2 regions of the Streptomyces sp. ITFR-6 genome follow, and region 2 is predicted to be linked to the other one. Evidence: predicted binding sites of a transcription regulator. Region 2 holds the regulator's gene; the other holds the start of a gene.
What was found. The regulator HspR, encoded in region 2, represses chaperone genes until heat shock. The targets are predictions, from matches to a motif close to TTGAGNNNNNNNNNCTCAA.
Positions count from the first base shown of each region.

Region 1 (7,758 bases), 1.9 Mb from region 2:
AGCGGGTCGGTGTCGGCCATGACGTGGCCGCGGACCCGGTAGGAGTGGATCAGCTCGAAGACCCGTGCGGCCTTGGTGACGTCGTCGTCGTGCGAGGCGTCGATGTCCTTGAGCCAGCGGACCGGCTCGTAGGGGATGCGGAGCGCCTTGAAGATCTCGTCGTAGAAGTCGTTCTCGCCGAGCAGCAGCTGGGAGAGGATCCGGAGGAACTCGCCGGAGGCGGCGCCCTGGATGACCCGGTGGTCGTACGTCGAGGTCAGGGTCATGACCTTCGAGATGCCCAGCTTGTTCAGGGTGTCCTGCGAGGTGCCCTGGAACTCCGCCGGGTAGTCCATCGCGCCGACACCCATGATGAGGCCCTGTCCGGGCATCAGGCGGGGCACCGAGTGAACGGTGCCGATGCCGCCGGGGTTGGTCAGCGAGGCGGTGACGCCGGTGAAGTCGTCCATGCCGAGCTTGCCGTTGCGGGCCCGGCGGACGATGTCCTCGTAGGCCTGCCAGAACTCGAAGAAGTTGAGCGTCTCGGCCTTCTTGATGGCCGCGACGACCAGCTGGCGGTCGCCGTTCGGCTTCACCAGGTCGATGGCCAGGCCGAGGTTGACGTGCTCCGGCTTGACCAGGGTCGGCTTGCCGTCCTTCACCGCGAAGGAGTGGTTCATCGCCGGCATGGCCTTGAGGGCCTGCACCATCGCGTACCCGATGAGGTGCGTGAAGGAGATCTTCCCGCCCCGGGCGCGCTTGAGGTGGTTGTTGATGACGATGCGGTTGTCGAAGAGCAGCTTCACCGGGACGGCGCGGACGGACGTGGCCGTCGGCAGCTCCAGCGAGGCGTTCATGTTCTTCGCGACCGCGGCGGACGGGCCGCGCAGCGTCACGTACTCGGGCCCGGCAGGGGCCTCCGCGGCCGGTTCGGCGGCGGCCTTGGCGGCCGGAGCCGGGGCGGCCTTCGCGGGAGCCGGTGCCGCCTTCGCCGGAGCGGCCGGAGCCGCTGGGGCGACAGGGGCGGGTGTGGGCGCCGGGGCAGCAGGTGCGGCCGGGGCCGGAGCCTGGGCCGCGGGCTGCGCGGGCGCGGCAGGGGCGGTGTGGTTGTTGGCGGTCGGCGCGGTCACGGGCGGAGCCGTGGGCGCCGCAGCCCCCGCGGCTGCGGCGCCGGGAACGGGCTTGTCCGCCGTGCCGGACGTACCCGGCTTGTAGTCGGCGAAGAAGTCCCACCAGGCGCGATCGACCGAATTGGGATCCTGGAGGTACTGCTGGTAGATCTCGTCGACAAGCCACTCATTGGGGCCGAAAGCAGCAGCCGGGTTCGAACCCGGGCTGGCTTGGTCGGTCGAGATGCTTGAGTTACTGGGGGACTGAGACGACACGGCGGCAACCGCCCTCTTCCGCTTCACAAGGTGGTGGACAGCGGAAATCAAGGCTACGCCTCCCGGACCGTTCCATGCGGACCGGGCCGGTCTTCGTCGTGCAAGTCACATCGAAAGTCGGGTTTCGGCGCAGGAAATGGCGGGAAACAAGCTTGGTTCCGCATTGCTCCGGGTACGCGAGACCGCAGTTACGGCCCCTTGGACCGTACCCCTTGAACGGAACACGCAGAACGTGCCCTTCCGGTTCGAACCCTATGTCAACCTCGCGGTTGATGGATCCCCGGAAGAGTGACGCGGATGCGGCATCCGCGAGCTGATTCGGCCACACCGATCCGTCCGCCGTGCAGATCCACCGCCCAGCGGGCGATCGCCAGGCCGAGCCCGGTACCGCCATCGCTGCCCGGACCGTGCGGGGACGTCACGTCGCCCCGGTTGAAACGCTCGAAGACCCGGTGCCGCTCGGACTCCGGAATGCCGGGGCCCTCGTCCAGGACCTCCAGATGCAGCGACTCGGGCTGACTGCCGCGCCGGGCGCGCACCGTCACCCGGCCGTGCGGCGGGCTGTGCTTCACCGCGTTGTCGATCAGGTTCGCCACCACCTGGTGCAGCCGCTCCGCGTCCGCGTGCGCGGTCAGCTCGGGCGGCGACACGTCCAGGTGGAGATGGACGTCCTTACGGGTGGAGTTCCCGGAGCCGGAGGACAGCCGGCGGTGGCCGGTGGCGAGGTTCGCCTCCTTCAGCACCCCCGACAGATACGGCCACACCTCGAAACGGCGGGCCTTCAGCGTGACGACGCCGTTGTCCAGCCGGGACAGGTCCAGCAGCGTCTCCACCAGCCTGCCGAGCCGCTCGGTCTGCTTGAGGGCGGTGCGCATGGTCTCCGGATCGGGCGAGGACACCCCGTCCACGACGTTCTCCAGCACCGCTCTCAGCGCCGCGATGGGGGTGCGCAGCTCGTGTGAGACATTCGCCACCAGCTCCTTGCGGTGCCGGTCCACGGCCGCCAGATCGTCCGCCATCAGGTTGATCGTCTGGGCCAGGTCTCCCAGCTCGTCACGCCGGTCGGCGCCGCTCACCCGTCTGGTGTAGTCGCCGTGCGAGATCGACCGGGCCACGGCCCGCATCTCGTCCAGCGGCGCGGTCAGCCCGTGCGCCACGAACTGGGTGATCAGCAGGGTCGCGATGACCGAGAACACCGTGATGAACCGCAGCTCGGTACGGGTGCGCAGGGCCACCATCAGCAGCCCGGTCGTGATGAAGACCGAGACCACGACGAGGGTGCCCAGCTTGGCCTTGATCGAGAACGGCCGCAGCCCCGGTCCGGGCGCGGTCATGGCGCTGGGGTCTCCAGGGCGTAGCCGACACCGTGCACGGTACGGATGCGCTCCGCGCCGATCTTCCGGCGCAGCGCCTTGATGTGGCTGTCGACGGTACGGGTGCCCGAGGCGTCCGCCCAGTCCCAGACCTCGGCCAGCAGCTGCTCGCGGGACAGCACCGCGCGCGGCGTGTTGGCCAGGCAGACCAGCAGGTCGAACTCGGTCGGCGTCAGGTGGACGTCGTCCGCCCGCACCCGCACCCGGCGCTGCGCGTGGTCGATCTCCAGCTCGCCGAGGCGCAGTATTCCGCTGCGCGGCGTCACGGCGGCCAGCGCGGCCCGCTCGACGCGGCGCAGCAGGACGTGCACCCGGGCCGCCAGCTCGCGCATGGAGAACGGCTTGGTCATGTAGTCGTCGGCGCCGACCCCGAGCCCGACGAGCATGTCGGTCTCGTCGTCCCTGGCGGTCAGCATCAGGACCGGCACCGGGCGCTGTGCCTGCACCCGGCGGCAGACCTCCAGCCCGTCGAAACCGGGGAGCATGATGTCGAGCACCATCAGATCCGGCTGCCAGGCCTCGGCCGCGTCCACGGCCGCGGGGCCGTCGAGCGCGGTCTGTACCAGGAAGCCCTCCGCCCGCAGCCGGGCGGAAATGGCATCGACGATCGTCGCGTCGTCCTCGACCACCAGCACCCGGCGCTGCGCGCCAGGGGTGGCCGCGACACCGTTGTGGGTGGTGTGTGTCTGTTCCATCGCCCCGCCCCTGCCCGTTCTCGCGGGGGCCATTCCCCCGGACGCACGGTTATCGCTTGTGAATTTCGCGGGAGATCCCGTTATCGGTCAGCAGCGTAAAGGCAGCGGGCCGTTCCCGGCTACGCAGGGTGCAAGGGCGTGGGGGTGCGCGGACCGCGCGAAGGAGGTGGAGTGTCGCTCTTGTGGGGCTTGGCCCCCGGGCGTCCCGGGGGCCCGGATACCAGGCGGGGGAATCTCAGTCGGTGCGAATTGCGAGATGGACCACGTCCGGCACACCTCGGGCAACGCCTACCTCTTCGGTCCGAACCCCATGGAATCCGGCATCGCGCAGGGCTTCCTCGAATTCGGCGGACGGTTGCGCGGACCACACCGCGAGCACTCCGCCGGGCGTGAGGCACCGGAGGCAGTCGGCCAGACCGGCGGGGGAGTAGAGGTTTCCGTTGTCCTCCGTCACCGTCCAGTCCGGCCCGTTGTCGATGTCCAGACACAGTGCGTCGTAACGTTCCGTAGTGGTACGGAGATGGGCGACGAGATCCGCCGTCAGGATCCCGGCCCGGGGATCGGCCAGCGCCTCTCCCGAGATCCCGGCCAGCGGCCCGCCCAGGTGCCAGTCCACGATGGCCTGTTCCCGCTCCACCACCGCGATCCGGCCCCAGCGCGGTTCTGCGGCGGCCCGCGCGAGCGAGAACCCGACCCCGAGGCCGCCGATGAGCACCGCCGGGGCCGGCCGGTCCGCGGGCAGCGCGGCGAGGGCGGCGTCGATCAGCAGCCGCTCCGAGCGCCCGTCCGAGGTGTCCATCAGGAAGCACCCGTTGGCGATGATCTCGAAGTCGTCGCCCCGCCTGCGCAGGACGACCTCCCCGTACGGTCCCTCGCGGCGGTCGAGGGTGACGGGGGCGAGGGCGTCGGGGCCGTAGGTGGGGTGCATGGCGCGGGTCTCCGGTGGGTTGGTCGGCGGGTGCGGTCACCGCCGGTCGGTGTCGGGCCCATCCTGGCCCGAGCGGCGGTGCCGGGGCCAGCGGGGTGCCCGGCTCGCGGCGCGGTCAGGGGCGCGGGGCCTTCTCGCCGTGCACCGCGATGTGCTCGGCCGCCAGCCACGGGGCGAGGTCGTCGACGAGGACCGACAGGACGGCCGGGTCGGCGGTCGGGGTGCGGCCCGTACGGGCGGCGAGCCGCATCTGCTCGGCCCGCTCGGGCAACTGCGGGTAGTAACGGGCGAAGAGTTCGGCGCACTCGGCCAATTCGCTGGTCCAGCCGCCCCACCTGGGCATCACCAGCGTGAAGCCCGTCCGTACGATCCGGCGGGCGACGCGGCGGCTCATGGCGCGGCGTTCGGAGTCCGTCGTGGCCCCGGCCGCCCGCTCGTGCCAGCCGGGCAGCAGCAGGCACAGGTCGCCGTTGGTCTCCCGGGCGAGCAGCGAGCTCGGCCGGTAGCGCGGCGGCCGCCCGGCGAGGTCGTCGCCGAGCAGCGGGGTGCACAGGCAGGCGATGAAGAAGCCCAGGTCGTGGCGTTCGAGGTCGCTGAGCACGGTGTCCCTGCCGGACAGCAGGATGCCGACGCCGTCGATCTCCTCGAACGAGGCGTCGAGTCCGGCCTCGACGGCGTCGGCATCCTCCCGGTCCGCCCCGGCGGGTCCGGCGTGCAGGACCAGTTGCAGATCCAGGTCGGAGACGCCGGGAACGGCCGTGCCGCGCGGAATGCTGCCGTAGATGTAGGCGCTGTCCAGCCGGTCGGGGCCGAAGACCTCGGAGATACGGGACCGGGCGGCCGCCACGACCGGCGCGAACCGCTCGGGTACCCGGCTCAGCGAGCCCTCGCGGGCGATCGTGCCGTCCGGTTCCAGCCCTCTGTCTTCGTTCATACGGGCACTCTGCCCTGTCGCCGGGGCCGCGCCGAACGCTTTTCCGGGCTCAGCGCGGAGGTGACGGCGGGGCGGCGAACGTCACGTCCGCGGCCGCCACGGTGACCTCGGCATCGCCGCTGATCGGCGACGCCGCGACCCGGGACACCACGGCGGCCGGGACGGCGGCGCTGATGCCGGGGCGGCCGGGATGTCCTGCGTCGCGTGGGCGTCGTACGGCAGCACGACCCGGTGGCCCAGGGCCAGGGCGGTACGGGCGGTGGCCTGGACGCACATCTCCGACATCACCCCGCACACCGCGAGCGACCGGGCCCCGGCACCGCTCAGCAGCTCTCCCAGCGGGGTGCCCGCGAAGCCGTCGTCCCTGGTCTTGCGGATCACCACCTCCCCGGGGCCGGCCTCGACGGGCAGGTGCAGCGCCCAGCCCGGGGTGTGCGGCTCGTCGCCCGAGCCGGGCGCGCCGTCGTTCTGGAGGTGCACGACCAGCGCGCCGCCGCTCCGGGCCCGTGCGATCAGCTCCGCCACCCGCTCCAGGAGTCCGGCCGCGCCGGGCACCGCCCGGTCACCCGTCACCCCCGCCTTCTGGACGTCGACGACCAGCAGGGCCTGCGCGGGGGAAGCGGAATCGTTCATGGCGTCATCCTGTCCGGCACGGCCGCCGCCTTCCAGGGGATTTCACGGGCGCTCTCCCGTGTTGCACGAAGGGCATGCGGAGGCAGTCGTTCCCGATCGCGCTCCTGGCCGCGTTCCTGATCGCTCACAGCGAACACGGCTTGGGGAACATCGGGCAGCTCATGAGCATTGAGTCTGCATAGCTCAACTTGACTGCCGAAGGGGAGATCATGGCTACTGAGTCCGACGCGGTCACACCGCTCACCCTGCCTGTGCTGCCGCTCGACGACGAGGTCGTGCTGCCCGGGATGGTGGTGCCTCTGGACCTGTCCGACACCGACGTACGCGCCGCTGTGGAGTCCGCACAGGCCGTCGCCCGCGAGGGCGGCGGCAAGCCGGAGGTGCTGCTCGTCCCGCGCATCGACGGCACCTACACCGGCATCGGTGTCATCGGCACCGTGGAACAGGTGGGACGGCTCTCCGACGGAGACCTCGGCGCGCTCATCCGGGGCCGCGACCGGGTACGGATCGGCGCCGGCACCAACGGACCGGGCTCCGCGCTCTGGGTGGAGGGCACCCGGGTCGACGGGTCGGCCCCCGACCCCCTTCCGGGATCCGTCGCCGAGCTGGCCAAGGAGTACAAGGCGCTCGCCACCAGCTGGCTGAAGCAGCGCGGCGCCTGGCAGGTCGTGGACCGGGTCCAGCAGATCGAGGACATCTCCGCGCTCGCCGACAACTCCGGATACTCCCCCTTCCTGACCACCGCCCAGAAGGTGCGGCTGCTGGAGACCGCGGATCCGGTCGCCAGGCTGAAGCTCGCCATCCAGTGGCTCGGTGAACACCTCGCGGAGCAGGACGTCGCGGAGTCCATCGCCAAGGACGTCCAGGAGGGCGTCGACAAGCAGCAGCGCGAGTTCCTGCTGCGGCGCCAGCTCGACGCCGTCCGCAAGGAGCTCTCCGAACTCAACGGCGACTCCGGCTCCGGCGACGAGTCCGACGACTACCGGGCCCGCGTCGAGGCCGCCGACCTTCCCGAGCACGTCCGCGAGGCCGCGCTGAAGGAGGTCGACAAGCTGGAGCGCTCCTCCGACCAGAGCCCCGAGGGCTCCTGGATCAGGACCTGGCTCGACACTGTCCTCGAACTGCCGTGGACCGTGCGGACCGAGGACGCCTACGACATCAAGGGCGCCCAGGAGATCCTGGACGCAGAACACGCGGGCCTCCAGGACGTGAAGGAGCGCATCACCGAGTACCTCGCGGTGCGCAAGCGGCGCGCGGACCGCGGTCTCGGCGTGGTCGGCGGGCGGCGCGGGGGTGCGGTGCTGGCCCTGGTCGGTCCGCCCGGCGTGGGCAAGACCTCGCTCGGTGAATCCGTCGCGCACGCCATGGGCCGCGAGTTCGTCCGCGTCGCGCTCGGCGGCGTCCGGGACGAGGCGGAGATCCGCGGCCACCGGCGCACCTACGTCGGCGCGCTGCCCGGACGCATCGTCCGCGCCATCAAGGAGGCCGGTTCGATGAACCCGGTCGTCCTGCTCGACGAGATCGACAAGGTCGGCTCCGACTACCGGGGCGACCCGGCCGCGGCCCTCCTCGAAGTGCTCGACCCGGCCCAGAACCACACCTTCCGCGACCACTACCTGGAGGTCGAACTCGACCTCAGCGACGTCGTCTTCCTGGCCACCGCCAACGTCCTGGAAGCGATCCCGGAAGCCCTGCTCGACCGGATGGAACTGGTCAGGCTCGACGGCTACACCGAGGACGAGAAGGTCGTCATCGCCCGCGACCACCTGCTCCCGCGCCAGCTGGAGCGGGCCGGCCTGGAGCAGGACGAGGTCACCCTCGACGAGTCCGC
Region 1 is NZ_CP134612.1:2,507,946-2,515,703, reverse strand. Features, by position in the region: gene RLT59_RS11120 (multifunctional oxoglutarate decarboxylase/oxoglutarate dehydrogenase thiamine pyrophosphate-binding subunit/dihydrolipoyllysine-residue succinyltransferase subunit) at 1-1,364, opposite strand, end outside; gene RLT59_RS11115 (HAMP domain-containing sensor histidine kinase) at 1,622-2,698, opposite strand; gene RLT59_RS11110 (response regulator transcription factor) at 2,695-3,432, opposite strand; gene RLT59_RS11105 (spermidine synthase family protein) at 3,668-4,360, opposite strand; gene RLT59_RS11100 (nucleotidyltransferase domain-containing protein) at 4,476-5,294, opposite strand; partial or broken gene RLT59_RS11095 (isochorismatase family protein) at 5,344-5,927, opposite strand; gene lon (endopeptidase La) at 6,137-7,758, shown strand, end outside.
Region 1: the regulator HspR is predicted to act here: its motif matches at 6,096-6,114, upstream of lon (endopeptidase La).

Region 2 (7,758 bases):
TGCGGCGTGACCGAGGAGACTCCGGGCTTCGAGGAGAAGCCCGACGTCCCCTCCGGCGCCACCCCTGAAGACGCCGGGACGGAGGCCGCCACCCCCTCTTCGGAGGAGGCGGCGGCCCCCGCCGGGGACGCGAACGAGACAGCCGGTCTGACGGCACAGCTGGACCAGGTCCGCACCGCGCTCTCCGAGCGCACCGCAGACCTCCAGCGGCTCCAGGCCGAGTACCAGAACTACCGCCGCCGCGTGGAGCGGGACCGGGTCACGGTCAAGGAGATCGCGGTCGCGGGTCTCCTGTCCGAGCTGCTGCCCGTGCTCGACGACGTCGGCCGGGCCCGGGAGCACGGCGAGCTGCTGGGCGGGTTCAAGTCGGTGGCCGAATCGCTGGAGACGGTCGTCGCCAAGCTCGGCCTCCAGCAGTTCGGCAAGGAGGGCGAGCCCTTCGACCCGACGATCCACGAGGCCCTGATGCACTCGTACGCGCCGGACGTCACGGAGACGACCTGCGTGGCGATCCTGCAGCCCGGGTACCGGATCGGCGAGCGCACCATCCGTCCCGCACGGGTGGCGGTGGCCGAACCCCAGCCGGGGGCGACGCCCGCGGCCGCGAAGGACGCGAAAGAAGAGCAGGCAGCCGACGAGGAGAGCGGTGGCGGCGAGGAGGTCTGACATTCCGTCCGACCACCTGGCAGCACACCGCCCGGCCACCGGGCCTCGCGTACGGATCACGCCGCACAGCGGCCGGATCCGTACGCGAGGCCCCGGGCCGGTCGTCCGGAAGGAGGGACGTCGATGAGTACGAAGGACTTCGTCGAGAAGGACTACTACAAGGTTCTCGGCGTCCCGAAGGACGCCACGGACGCCGAGATCAAGAAGGCGTACCGGAAGCTCGCCCGCGAGTTCCACCCGGACGCCAACAAGGGTGACAACAAGGCGGAGGAGCGCTTCAAGGAGATCTCCGAGGCCAACGACATCCTCGGTGACACCAAGAAGCGCAAGGAGTACGACGAGGCCCGCGCCCTCTTCGGCAACGGCGGCTTCCGCCCCGGACCCGGCAGCGGTGGCGGCAACTTCAACTTCGACCTGGGCGACCTCTTCGGAGGCACCCCGGGCGGCGGCCAGGGCGGCGGAGCCGGCGGCTTCGGCGGCGGTGGCGGCGGCCTGGGCGACGTGTTCGGCGGCCTCTTCAACCGGGGCGGCGGCGCCGGCACCCGGGTGCAGCCGCGCCGCGGCCAGGACATCGAGTCCGAGGTGACGCTCAGCTTCACCGAGGCGGTCGACGGGGCCACGGTCCCGCTGCGGATGTCCAGCCAGGCGCCCTGCAAGGCGTGCTCCGGCACCGGCGACAAGAACGGCACCCCCAGGGTCTGCCCGACCTGCGTCGGCACCGGACAGGTCTCGCGCGGCACCGGCGGCGGATTCTCGCTCACCGATCCCTGCGTGGACTGCAAGGGCCGGGGCCTCATCGCCCAGGACCCCTGCGACGTCTGCAAGGGCAGCGGCCGGGCGAAGTCCTCCCGCACCATGCAGGTGCGGATCCCGGCGGGCGTCTCCGACGGCCAGCGGATCCGGCTGCGCGGCAAGGGCAGTCCGGGCGAGCGCGGCGGACCGGCCGGTGACCTCTACGTCATCGTCCACGTCGACGCCCACCCGGTCTTCGGCCGCAAGGGCGACAACCTCACGGTCACCGTGCCCGTCACCTTCACGGAGGCGGCGCTCGGCGGCGAGGTGAAGGTGCCCACCCTCGGCGGACCTCCGGTCACCCTGAAACTGCCGGCCGGCACGCCCAACGGGCGCACCATGCGCGCCCGGGGCAAGGGCGCGGTGCGCAAGGACGGCAGCCGCGGCGACCTCCTGGTCACCGTGGAGGTCGTGGTCCCCAAGGACCTGGGCACGGACGCCAGGGACGCCCTGGAGGCCTATCGCAAGGCCACCGCGGACCAGGACCCGCGGGCGGAGCTGTTCCAGGCAGCGAAGGGAGCTTGAGATGGACGGCCGCCGACGTAATCCGTACCAGCTGACCGATGAGTCCCCGGTGTACGTGATCTCGATCGCGGCCCAGCTCTCGGGACTGCATCCCCAGACGCTGCGCCAGTACGACCGCCTCGGCCTGGTCTCTCCCGACCGCACGGCCGGGCGCGGCAGGCGCTACTCGGCCCGCGACATCGAGCTGCTGCGCACCGTGCAGCAGCTGTCGCAGGACGAGGGCATCAACCTGGCCGGCATCAAGCGCATCATCGAGCTGGAGAACCAGGTCGCCGCGCTCCAGCAGCGGATCGCCGAGCTCTCGGCGGCCGTGGACGGCGCGGACGCGGCGCTCCAGCAGCGCGAGGCCCAGGTGCACGCCTCCTACCGGCGCGATCTGGTGCCGTACCAGGACGTGCAGCACACCAGCGCACTGGTGGTCTGGCGGCCCAAGCGGCCCAAGGAGTAGTACCTCAGCACTCCCCGAGGCCCGTCGTCCCGCTCGCGCGGGGCGGCGGGCCCTCGCGTTGTCCCGGCCGGGTCCCGGCGATCCCCGAGCGGACGAGCAGGGCGCCGAGCTGGGTGCGGCTGGTGGCGTTGAGCGTCTGCATGAGCTTGGAGACGTGGGCGCGGCAGGTGCGGACGCTGATGCCGAGCTTTCCGGCCACGACCTGGTCGGTGTGGCCCTCGACCAGGAGGCGGGCGACGCTGAGCTGGACGGCGGTGACCGAGGTGCCGGCCGGAGCGGCCGGAAGCGGCTCCGTGAGCGGGATGGCCTGCGCCCACAGGACTTCGTACATCTGGATCAGATAGCGGACCAGCGCGGGGTGCCGGATCTCCAGCGCGACATCACGCGCGGCGTTGGCCGGGATGAAGGCACGGCGGACGGGGTGCTGGTAGATGTGCCGGAGCGGCGTGCCCCGCTCCAGGGTCAGCCTGGCCCGCGACAGGGCCCTCTGGAGCTGGTCGGGCGGTCGGGTGCTGCCCGGCTGCAGCGTCCGGATCTCCTCCGTGGCGCTCTCCGTCGCGTTCTGGACGGCGGCGTCGATCAGGGGCAGGCCTTCGAGGACGGTGATGGCGAGGTTGGGGTCCGTACTGGCCACGGTCGTCAGTGGTGCCAGCGAGTCGGCCAGGGCGGCCGAGAGGCTGAGGCGTTCGTGGATCTCCCGCACGACGGGCTGCAGGAGATGGGCCAGGGCGGCGGAGGGCGGCACGGGACGTACCCAGGCCTCGTCCTGCGGGTCGGGGTGGACCAGCGCCAGCTCGGTGAGACAGGGCGCCGGTTCGATGGCGGTCCGGGGTATCCGTCCCGCGCTCAGCGCCTCGGTGTAGATGTCGACCGCCGTGTCGCACAGCGCACGGTCCTCGTGGGCGTGCGCCGGTGTGTCCTCATCTCCGCCCATTCGTGCCCCCCACTTTCGGCAGTGCAGCAAGATGACGGTGGTGGCAGCGTAGTGCGCGGTCCACTGTGGGTGTTGCGGGGGAGCCGGAAACTCTCCCGCCCGATCGGGATGGTGACCATGGCTCCACGGCCGCGTGGCCACATCTCCGGCCCGGGGTGGGGGCCTCTGGAGTGCCGGCCGGTCAGGAGTCCTGATCGAGGATTCCCGACTGGGCGATCAAGTAGCCGAGTTGGGCGCGGCTCGTGCTTCCCAGCACGGCGGACAGCTTGGCGACATGGGCGCGGCAGGTGCGGACGTTCATGCCGAGCCGACGGGCTATCGCTTCGTCGACGTGCCCCTCGATCAGCAGCGTGGCGATGGCGCGCTGGACGCCTGTGATGCCGTCGCGGGCCGGGTCGTACGGAGCCGCCTCGTCCAGCGGGACGGCCCGGCGCCAGAGTTGTTCGAAGACCTTCGTCAGATAGGCGACCAGTGCCGGATGTCGTAGTTCCAGGGCGACGGGCAGGTCGTCCTGGACCGGGATGAACGCTACGGTCTCGTCGCAGATGATGAGGCGCTCGATGAGCTCTTCGAGCGTGCGGATCTCCATCCGGGCGCCCGCCATGAGGTCGACGTAGGCGAACGTGCGCTGGCTGTGCCGGACCGTGTGCTGGTAGAGGGTGCGGACGCTGATGCCGGAATCTATGAGAGGTTTGCTGCGGGTCAGGGCCTCGCTGAGGACCTCCTCGCTGCGTTTGCCTCCGGGCTGGACGGTCAGCACTTCCGTCCGGCTCTCGGCGATCGCCAGGTCGAGCGCTCCGTTGATCCGGTCAATGCCCTCCAGCACCGTGATCGCGTGCGTGGGCGCGGGACTCTGGGCGCTGATGGCCAGAAACGGTTCGAAGGCTTCGGCCAGCTCGACAGAGGTCCGCCGGCGATCCTGGATCTCGCGTTCCAGCGGGTAGAGGCGCTGCGCCAGAGCGGCCGAAGGCGGAACCGGGCGAAGCCACGAGGCGTCGTCCGGATCAGGCAGCAGAAGGCCGAATTTGACGAGACAGGGCGCGGGCCTGACCTCGGCGCGGGCCAGTCGGCCAACGCTGAGCGCGGCCGCATACAGCCTGGCACCCTCGGTGCACAGGTTCGTGACCTCATGAGTATGTGTCGGTTTCGTGTCCATTATAGGTAAAACTCCACCCCCCAGGGTCCTGAACATTCAGGAACATGATGCATCGCTCCTGTGGCATTGACGCGTCCGAATGAGCCATCGTCTCTGAAGAGCGGGGGAGAGGATCCAACAGGTGAGGACGAAGCCGACTATGTACAAGAGAATGCTTCGGTCAGTGCTTGGCACTGCGTTCGCGGCTGCTGCACTGCTGCTCGTGGCACATGGCTCTACTTCGGACGTTGGCTGGGGCAATGCGCAGGCAAGCGCTGCCGTCGACCATTACCAGGGCGATGTCGGCTGGGGCAATGTGGCGCCCGCTGCCTCCGGTGACCTTAACCAGTCCGACGTGGGCTGGGGGAATTCCGTGGAGAACAGGGCAGACTTGTGACCACCCCGCCGGACGACCGGACCTTCAGGCGCGAAATGGCAACCGCCTACCGCTCAGGGTGGCATTTCATCGACCTCGTCACGGCACTCCCCCACCGTGGTGATTCGTTGATGGTCACTCTGTTCGGCGACCCGGTCGTCGTCGCTCGTGAGGATGACGGGGAGGTTCGCGCCTACCGCTGTCTCCGCAAGCCGCGCGGGGCGCCGCAGCCGGTGCGCTGCGCCATCCGGTACGACATGATTTTTGTGAACCTCGCACAGCGTGACCATCAGCTGTTCGAGCCTGAAGCCATCTCCGCCACCCCCCGCAGTGCCTGAGCGATCCCCCGTCGTTCCACGTCGCTCAGACACTCCCCCACACAACGGCGTCACCGTGACCTGAACACGGTGACGCCGTTGTGCTGTGCCCGGCCGGAGGGACGTCGGACAAGAGCGCCCCGGTCAGCCGCGGCCGAGTGCCCGGTCCAGGGTGATCTCGATGGCGACGCGGTCCGGGTTGGGCTTCGGCGCGCGCCCGTAGCGGGCCGTCTTGCGGCGTTCTGCGTCCTCGACCCTGTCCCGCTCCGTGCGCACCCTGGCGACGCCCTCCAGGGTCGCCCAGCGGCGCCCTTCCGCCTGGCAGACCGCGACCCGTGCGCCCTCCGGTCCCGCGGCCAGGATGTTGGCGACCTTGCGGCTGTGCCTGCCGGTGATGATGCGGGCGAGGCCGGCCTCGGGGTCGTACGTCACGCAGACCGGGACCACGTGCGGGGTGCCGTCGGGGCGGAGCGTGGTGAGGGTGCATACATGGGGCTCGCGCCAGAAGGCCAGGTACTCGGGGCCGGGATCGCGTACGTCGACTGCCATGGGGTCAGCGTAGGCAGCCCGGCGACGCCGCGTGGTGGCGGGCGGGCCGGCCGGCCGGTTCACTCGGACGTAGAGGTGCGCGGCAGCGCGCGAGGGTCGCGGGGGCGTGGGAGCGGTCCAGCTTTTGCCTTGAGTGGAATAGACTCAACTTTGTGCACGTTGAGCGTGTCAGAAGTGAGTACGGGCCAGTCGTCGCAAGGAGGAGAGAGCGCACGTGGACGCCGAGCTGACCAACAGGAGCCGGGACGCCATCAACGCGGCCACCAGCAGGGCCGTGAAGGACGGGCACCCCGATCTGACCCCGGGGCATCTGCTGCTGGCGCTGCTCGCGGGTGAGGACAACGAGAATCTCGTCGACCTGCTGGCCGCCGTCGAGGCGGACCAGATCGCCGTCCGCACCGAGACGGAGCGGCTGCTGTCCGCGCTGCCCAGCGTGACCGGGTCGACCGTCGCACCCCCGCAGCCCAACCGCGAGCTGCTCGCGGTGATCTCCGACGCGGCGCAGCGGGCCAAGGAGCTGGGCGACGACTACATCTCCACCGAGCACCTGCTGATCGGGATCGCGGCCAAGGGCGGCCGCGCCGGTGAGATCCTCGACGGGCAGGGGGCCGGTGCGAAGAAGCTGCTGGACGCGTTCGAGAAGAGCAGGGGAGGGCGCCGGGTGACCACACCCGACCCGGAGGGTCAGTACAAGGCCCTGGAGAAATTCGGTACGGACTTCACCGCGGCCGCCCGCGAGGGCAAGCTCGACCCGGTCATCGGCCGGGACCAGGAGATCCGCCGCGTCGTCCAGGTGCTGTCGCGCCGCACCAAGAACAACCCGGTGCTCATCGGTGAGCCAGGCGTCGGCAAGACCGCCGTCGTCGAGGGGCTCGCCCAGCGCATCGTCAAGGGCGACGTCCCCGAGTCCCTCAAGAACAAGCGGCTCGTCTCGCTGGACCTCGGCGCGATGGTCGCGGGCGCGAAGTACCGCGGCGAGTTCGAGGAGCGGCTGAAGACCGTCCTCTCCGAGATCAAGGAGAGCGACGGCCAGATCATCACGTTCATCGACGAGCTGCACACCGTCGTCGGTGCCGGCGCGGGCGGCGACTCAGCCATGGACGCGGGCAACATGCTCAAGCCCATGCTGGCCCGCGGCGAGCTGCGGATGGTCGGTGCCACCACGCTCGACGAGTACCGCGAGCGGATCGAGAAGGACCCGGCGCTGGAGCGCCGCTTCCAGCAGGTGCTGGTGGCGGAGCCGTCCGTCGAGGACACCATCGCGATCCTGCGCGGGCTCAAGGGCCGCTACGAGGCCCACCACAAGGTACAGATCGCGGACTCCTCGCTGGTCGCGGCCGCGACCCTGTCCGACCGCTACATCACCTCGCGTTTCCTTCCCGACAAGGCCATCGACCTCGTCGACGAGGCGGCCTCCCGGCTGCGCATGGAGATCGACTCCTCGCCCGTCGAGATCGACGAACTCCAGCGCGCCGTCGATCGGTTGCACATGGAGGAGCTGGCCCTCAAGAACGAGGCCGACGCCGCTTCCAAGCAGCGCCTGGAGAAGCTCCGCCGTGACCTCGCCGACAAGGAGGAGGAGCTGCGCGGCCTCAACGCCCGCTGGGAGAAGGAGAAGCAGGGCCTCAACCGGGTCGGTGAGCTGAAGGAGCGCCTCGACGAACTGCGCGGACAGGCCGAACGGGCCCAGCGCGACGGCGACTTCGACAGCGCCTCCAAGCTGCTGTACGGGGAGATCCCGGGTCTTGAACGCGAGCTGGCCGAGGCCACGGAGGCCGAGCAGGAGGCCGCGAAGGAGCCCAAGGAGACGCTGGTCAAGGAGGAGGTCGGCCCGGACGACATCGCTGATGTCGTCGGCGCCTGGACCGGCATCCCGGCCGGCCGGCTGCTGGAGGGCGAGACCCAGAAGCTGCTGCGCATGGAGGAGGAGCTGGGCCGGCGCCTCATCGGGCAGACGGAGGCCGTGCAGGCCGTCTCGGACGCGGTACGCCGCACCCGGGCCGGAATCGCGGACCC
Region 2 is NZ_CP134612.1:4,416,747-4,424,504, forward strand. Features, by position in the region: gene dnaK (molecular chaperone DnaK) at 1-10, shown strand, start outside; gene grpE (nucleotide exchange factor GrpE) at 7-666, shown strand; gene dnaJ (molecular chaperone DnaJ) at 790-1,983, shown strand; gene RLT59_RS20100 (heat shock protein transcriptional repressor HspR) at 1,985-2,431, shown strand; gene RLT59_RS20105 (helix-turn-helix transcriptional regulator) at 2,436-3,365, opposite strand; gene RLT59_RS20110 (helix-turn-helix transcriptional regulator) at 3,547-4,521, opposite strand; gene RLT59_RS20115 (Rieske (2Fe-2S) protein) at 4,894-5,214, shown strand; gene RLT59_RS20120 (pyridoxamine 5'-phosphate oxidase family protein) at 5,338-5,742, opposite strand; gene clpB (ATP-dependent chaperone ClpB) at 5,957-7,758, shown strand, end outside.